Aureispira sp. CCB-E: one gene and its partner. The protein of the gene in region 2 interacts with the protein of the main gene of each other region in a pairwise test. Links are inferred from orthologs where the notes say so. Each region holds a gene or a part of one and is shown on either strand. Other genes may lie near its edges. The genes, in order: leuS and ligA.

Evidence for each region.
Region 1: the proteins of ligA (region 2) and leuS interact in binary tests that used the Escherichia coli proteins (3 or more experiments, as listed by UniProt). The link is inferred for Aureispira sp. CCB-E from one-to-one orthologs.

What each region holds. Positions count from the first base shown.
Region 1 is NZ_CP133671.1:3,411,428-3,415,115, reverse strand. Bases 233-3,586 are described here. They hold leuS (leucine--tRNA ligase), read right to left. Parts: upstream 3,241-3,586; coding sequence 433-3,240; downstream 233-432. Other genes in these bases: QP953_RS13220 (D-alanyl-D-alanine carboxypeptidase family protein), read right to left, coding at 233-250. Also shown: more of QP953_RS13220, read right to left, coding at 1-232.
Region 2 is NZ_CP133671.1:2,473,020-2,476,332, reverse strand. Bases 166-3,144 are described here. They hold ligA (NAD-dependent DNA ligase LigA), read left to right. Parts: upstream 166-578; coding sequence 579-2,711; downstream 2,712-3,144. Other genes in these bases: QP953_RS09485 (YbjN domain-containing protein), read left to right, coding at 2,850-3,144; QP953_RS09495 (hypothetical protein), read left to right, coding at 166-251. Outside these bases: more of QP953_RS09495, read left to right, coding at 1-165; more of QP953_RS09485, read left to right, coding at 3,145-3,293. UniProt on the Escherichia coli protein: DNA ligase that catalyzes the formation of phosphodiester linkages between 5'-phosphoryl and 3'-hydroxyl groups in double-stranded DNA using NAD as a coenzyme and as the energy source for the reaction.

The DNA of each region.
Region 1 (3,688 bases), 940 kb from region 2 along the record:
CTAATATGATGTGGTCGTTATCTGTACTATATTTTTGAATCGTATAATTAAAAGGAATGCCTACAGGAGCGCCCAAAAAATCAATCTGTATCTTCTCTACAGGAACACTTATACCAAAATGACGCTCTGTGATTTGGCTTAATTCCAATCTTTGCTCATAATACATCCAAGCTTTTTCACAATCTTGTGCAGCTAGAGGCTTGCTGATTATTATAAATAAAAGTAATAAAAAACGGTAAACTAGTAGCATCTTAAAATATAAGTATACGTAGCGTAGTAGTTCGTGAGCCCTTTGCTTTTTTAACTACGCCTGTTGACAAAAAAATTCAATAAAAAAGGTGCAAGTACCCCATGTACTTGCACCAAAGCTTTTATAACGATAATCCGCCTTATAAATCTAAATAATGAGATTAAGAATAGATACGGACAATACTAAATTACAATATTAACCATTCGCTTAGGTACGACAATTATCTTTCGAATTGGCTTTCCATCAATCCATTTTTGTACCTCATCAACAGCCAAAGCTTCTTGCTCAATAGCGTCTTTTGTCGCATCTGCCGCAAAAGTGACCGTTGCACGTTTTTTGCCATTCACACAAACAGGATACGTAATCGTACTTTGTACTAAATAAGCAGGATTGTGCTCTGGGTATTTCCCGTTGGCATGAACAGAACCTTCATGTCCCAGTTGCTGCCACAACTCTTCTGTAATAAATGGTGCAAACGGAGCCATCAAAACAACCAATGGTTCTAGAACTTCTCGTTTGTTGCAATTAACTTTCTTTAAGTCATTGGTTGCCACCATAAAATGAGCAATGCAAGTGTTAAAAGAGAAATTAGCAATATCTTGGTTCACTTTTTTAATCGCAGTGTGCAAAATTTTCAACTCGTCTGGCGTTGCTTTTTCCTCGCTGATAGCCCATTGCCCATCCTTGTAGAATAAATTCCAGAATTTACGCAAGAATTTTGATACTCCTGTAATTCCCTTTGTATCCCAAGGCTTACTATCTTCCAATGGCCCCAAGAACATTTCATACATACGGAAACAGTCTGTTCCATATTGCGCTACCACATCATCAGGATTAACAACATTGAAATAACGCTTAGAAATTTTACCGATTTCACTATGAGTAACTACCTGCCCTTTTGCATTCGTTACAAAAACAGCCCCTGCATAATCTGGTCTCCAAGCCTTAAATTGCTTTCTACCTTCTTCATTTAAATAAGATTCTGGTTTGCCATAATCTGTTACAAAATCAATATGCACAGGAATTTGAGCAAACTCTTGCCCATCGTATTCTGACAATTGATCGGCACTTACAAATACAGATTGACCATCTTGTTTTTCTTTGAGCATATACAAAAACTCGATAACTCCCTGCAACATACCTTGGTTCACCAATTTTTTATATGGCTCACGCGTTGGTACCATGCCTAGATCAAACATAAATTTATGCCAAAAACGAGAATACATCAAATGTCCTACAGCATGTTCAGCTCCACCGACATACAAGTCTACTTCTTTCCAATAATTAACCGCCTCAGCACTAAATGGCGCCTCATCATTATTTGGATCCATGTAGCGTAAGAAATACCAAGAAGACCCCGCAAAACCAGGCATAGTATCAATTTCTCGCGTCATACCATCTTGATGCACCCATTCTTCAGCTCTAGCCAAAGGTGCCTTGCCTTCTTTGGTTGGTTTAAAATTATCCAATGTAGGTAATTCCAATGGCAAATTCGTTTCAGCGTGCGCCACACCGTCTTTGTCATATTTCACGGGAAATGGTTCTCCCCAATAACGCTGACGGCTAAAGTTAGCATCTCTTAAGCGATAATTGATCTTTCCTTCTCCTATATTCTTAGCATTGATTTCTTCAATTGCCTTCGTAATTGCTTCTGTAACAGGGAAGCCGTTTAAGAAACCAGAATTAATCATCGTGCCCACTTTATCACCAATTGCAGCACCTTCATAAGCCGATTGATCTACCACCTGTACAATCTCTAAGCCGAAGTGTTTTGCAAAACGTTCGTCTCTTTCATCTCCGCTAGGAACAGCCATAATTGCTCCTGTTCCATATCCAATCAATACATAATCGGCAATCCAAATAGGAATTCTGTTTCCTGTAAATGGATTGACAGCATAAGCACCCGTGAAAGCACCTGTGATGGACTTTACATCAGCCATACGATCTCTTTCAGAGCGGCTGTTGGCATATGCCTGATAATCTTCTATTTCTTGTCTTTGTGCTTCTGTTGTAATCTCCTTTACCAAATCATGCTCTGGTGCCAACACCATAAATGTAGCACCAAAAATAGTATCCGGGCGTGTTGTAAAGACTTCTATTTTCTCATTGCTATTGTGTACGTCAAAAAACAATTGTGCTCCTTCTGAACGTCCAATCCAATTGCGTTGTTGCGTCTTTAAAGCTTCTGAAAATTCGACTTGTTCCAAGCCATTCAACAAACGTTCTGCATAAGCAGTAATACGCAATGCCCACTGGCGCATTGGTTTTTTGACAACGGGGTATCCTCCTCGCTCCGATACACCATCCTTGACCTCGTCATTTGCCAAAACAGTTCCTAATTCTTCGCACCAGTTTACAAAACCAACTTTACGATACGCCAAACGATAATTCATTAATACATCGTCCTGTTCTTTGGGACTGTAACCATTCCATTCATCCGCAGAAAAAATAGTTTCTTGGCTAGAAGCAGCCTGAACATTTTTATTTCCTTCTTTTTCAAATAGTTCAACTAGATTTTCTATCGGTTCAGCTTTATCTATTTCATTGTTATAATAATGAGCAAACAATTTCAAGAAAATATGCTGTGTCCATTTATAATACTTTGGATCTGAAGTATTCACAGAACGGCTCCAATCAAAAGAAAAGCCTAAGTTATCCAACTGCTTACGATAGAAACTAATATTCTGATTGGTAGAAACAGCAGGGTGCACTCCTGTTTGAATGGCGTACTGCTCAGCAGGCAAACCAAAAGCATCGTATCCCATTGGATGCAATACGTTATAACCTTGTAAACGCTTGTATCGAGCAAAAATATCGCTAGCAATATAGCCTAGCGGATGCCCTACATGTAGCCCAGCTCCAGATGGATAGGGGAACATATCCAATACATAATACTTGGGTTTTGAGGTATCGTTAGAAGTTTTGTATACCTCATGCTCAGCCCAATACTGTTTCCATTTCGCCTCAATTTCACTTGATTCGTAATCCATTGTTATAATTAAATAGTTGTTGGTATGTAAGCAATAATTGCTTACTGTTTATGTAAAAAGTTATTTTCTATTTATTGATAGTTACCTATGATAATACTCCGTTGATTATTCCCTGCGGTCATGAGATCGCAAGCTTAGTTACCTGCGGTACTACTTCATGGTAGCTCTCTGCGGTCGTGAGATCGCTCACAAAGTAAACTAATACAATTTTTTAACGAAGTAATGCTATGATTTACCATCAGCAAATGGTAAAACCTACTACAACTAATTATGCATTGGACTAAAGTACGCTTCATTGTTTTGTGAAGTATTTATGCTAAAATTTGAGTCTGCATTCATAGTTTAGCCAACGAATTTATACAAAGTTTTTGAAAGTGGTTACTTAACAATTGTAGTTTTTTAAAAATAGTTTCATTATGCCCTCTTTTTGTGTTAAAAAAACTTAAAA
Region 2 (3,313 bases):
CCAACAAAGGTATGGATGAATTTGCAGACGATTTTTGTAACTGTGCTGCCGTTGATGGCAGTGACTTTTATGCGTATAGCAAGGATGGTTTTGGTTATCGTAGTGATTTGGTAGGTTGCTTTGCCGAAGATTTCCGCCAATATGGAAAACGTTATAACAAGGCAACAAAAAAAGCTTTGCTACTTGAATTTCAAAAAGAAGTGGTCAAAAAGTGCCCTGAGAAACTAGCAGGTGTGTTTGAATATAAATAAACCTCTCCTATTGGTTTTGGCTCCTAAAAACCTCCAACAAAACGAGACAGATAAACTTTGGCTAATCGCATAATGATTGTTTACAGTCGCTTATTGTCATACAACACAATAAGTTGACATACTATTGACTATTTCAATAGTTCGCTGATTTTTTTTATTAATTTAATAATCAATGACTTGTTTTTTCTTATTACATTTTATGAAGTTGCTTAAAATTAAGTAATAATTAAGCTTGCTAATAGGCTTGTACTAATAGCACAAAAGCAAAAGAACATGACTAGAGCAAGAAGTTAATCAACGAACTACTATATTTATAACATAAAGATAATGTACTCTGATTCAGAACACAAAGCGTTGTATGAACGCTCCAAAAAATTACTAGCTAATCCTGTTGCTTCAGCAGAGATGAATGCTGCTCAACAAATTAATGAACTTTGTGAAGTTATCAATTATCACGAATGGCGTTACTATGTTTTAGACCAACCCATATTGAGTGATTTTGAATACGATAGCCTTTTTAAGAAATTAGAAGCTTTAGAGGACTTATTTCCCAATTTATTGCGCACAGATTCCCCTACACAACGTGTCTCCAACGATTTGACAGAGCACTTTGAAACGGTTCAGCACCTAACTCCTATGCTATCACTTGAAAATTCATACAATGCCGAGGACTTAAATAACTTTGACGAACGCATCAAAAAGATGATTGGTGCAGATGTACCAACTACTGGAATTGAGTATTGTGTAGAACCAAAGTTTGATGGAGGAACCATTGTTTTGGTTTACGAAAATGACCACTTGGTTCGCGCTGCTACTCGTGGTAATGGTGCCCAAGGAGATGACATTACGCCAAATGCCAAGGCTATTCGAACCATTCCTCTAAAAGCAAATTTTTCAAAATATGGCATTCAAAAAGTAGAACTTCGAGGCGAAGTACTCATTCGCAAAGATTTATTTGAACAAGTAAATGAAAATCGTTTCAAAGAAGGTAAACAACTTTTTGCCAATCCTAGAAATGCAGCAACAGGTGGCTTACGCTTAAAAGATCCCAAACAGGTTAATGAAAGAGCTTTGGATGCTTTTATTTATCAAATGGGATTTGCGACAAACATAGACGGAGATGACGTTTTGAATCAATTTGAAGATCACAATCAGCAAATCGAAATCTTGTCTAATTTAGGTTTTAAAGTACCTAAAATAAATGTAGAACGTGCGGTTTGCCAAGATATTGAAGCGGTAAATGCGTATTGTGAACAATGGCAAATAAATAGAGAAGCATATCCTTTTGAGATTGATGGAATGGTTGTCAAGGTCAATCGCCTAGATTTGCAAGAATTATGCGGTTATACTAGCCACCATCCTCGTTGGGCTATTGCTTTTAAATTTAAAGCAAAACAAGCAACAACAAAGCTACTGGACATTGATTACCAAGTAGGTCGAACTGGAGCCGTTACCCCTGTTGCTCGCTTAGAAACCGTTGACTTAGCTGGTGCTAAAATTTCGAATGTATCGTTGCACAATGCTGATTTTATCAAAGAAAAAGACATTCGAATTGGCGATACGGTTCTTGTTGAACGAGCGGGCGATGTTATTCCTTACATTGTCAAAACATTAGCCGACCTTAGAGATGGTTCCGAAAAACCAGTTGTCTACCCTACCAATTGTCCCGTTTGTAGTTCTGTCTTGGAGCGTCCAGAAGGGGAAGCGGTATGGCGCTGTGTCAACCCTAGTTGTGAAGCACAAATTGTAGGTCGTATGATTCATTTTGTCTCCAAAAACGCAATGAATATTGACGGTTTTGGAGAAGCTTATATTGAGCGTTTTTACAAAGAAGGGATGCTGCACTCTTTAGCTGATATTTATCGTTTAGATTATAAAAGAATTGCCTTTTTCGAAGGCTTTGGAGAACGATCGGCAGAGAAGTTGCAAATCGCTATAGAAAAAACTAAAAATAATCCTGCACACCGCTTGCTTTACGCCTTGGGAATTCGCCATATTGGTAGAACCAACTCTAAAATATTAATTGCAGAGGTAGAAAAGATTCAAGATTTAGCCAATTGGTCTTTGGAACAACTTTGCGAATTGCGAGACATTGGTCCTATCGTCGCACAACAGGTGTTGGATGTGTTTAGTTTGCCAGAAACCATTGAGCTTCTAAACGAATTTGAAGCACTTGGTGTTAACGTATATCGCTTGGAATCTGAACAGAAAAAAGAGGTCGCTTCTGATGCTCCTTTGGCAGGAAAAACGGTTGTTTTCACAGGAACATTAACTCAAATTAAACGCGATGAAGCCAAAGAGTTGGTAGCTAATGCTGGCGGGAAAGCTGTTGGCAGTGTTAGTTCTAAATTAAGTTACTTGGTGGTCGGAGAAAAAGCAGGTTCAAAGTTGACCAAAGCTCAACAGTTGGGTATTACAATATTAACAGAACAAGAATTCTTGACGCTTATCGGGCATTAATAGATTTTTATGCTTATAATATTCTCTGGCAGTTGTGCTCACTCAGATTGCCAGAGAATTACCAGCTTCTTGAGCTCAATTACCCCCAATTACAAAACATTAGTAGTTCGTTGAAACATCACAAATGCAACATAAAAAATGCCAATTCTAGAATCACATAGACAACTTGTTAATGACGCTATTTTAAGTTTAGGAATTAAACCAGAAATTTGTCAACAAGATAGCAATCCCAATTTATGGAAATTACATCGAGGAACAGCTCAAATTATTATTGTAGCTCAAGAGTCAACCACCCATTTAGAGGACAAAGTGGCAACTATTTCGATGATGTCTCCCATTTTGCAAATCCCTCAAGACTTTAAACAAACAACTGCCTTACAGCAATTTATTTTAGAATCCAATCATCAATTAATTACAGAGTCTTTTAGTATTTCAAATCGATGGTTGATTCTAAGTACCACCTACTATTTGGATGATATGCGCCGCCAAGAAGTTATACAAATGTTAGATACATTAAGCTTCCATGCTCAATCTTTTATACGTATCATAGACGAAAAATTTGGCATCAACCAAAGCACTTAATAGATTGATAGTAAAACATT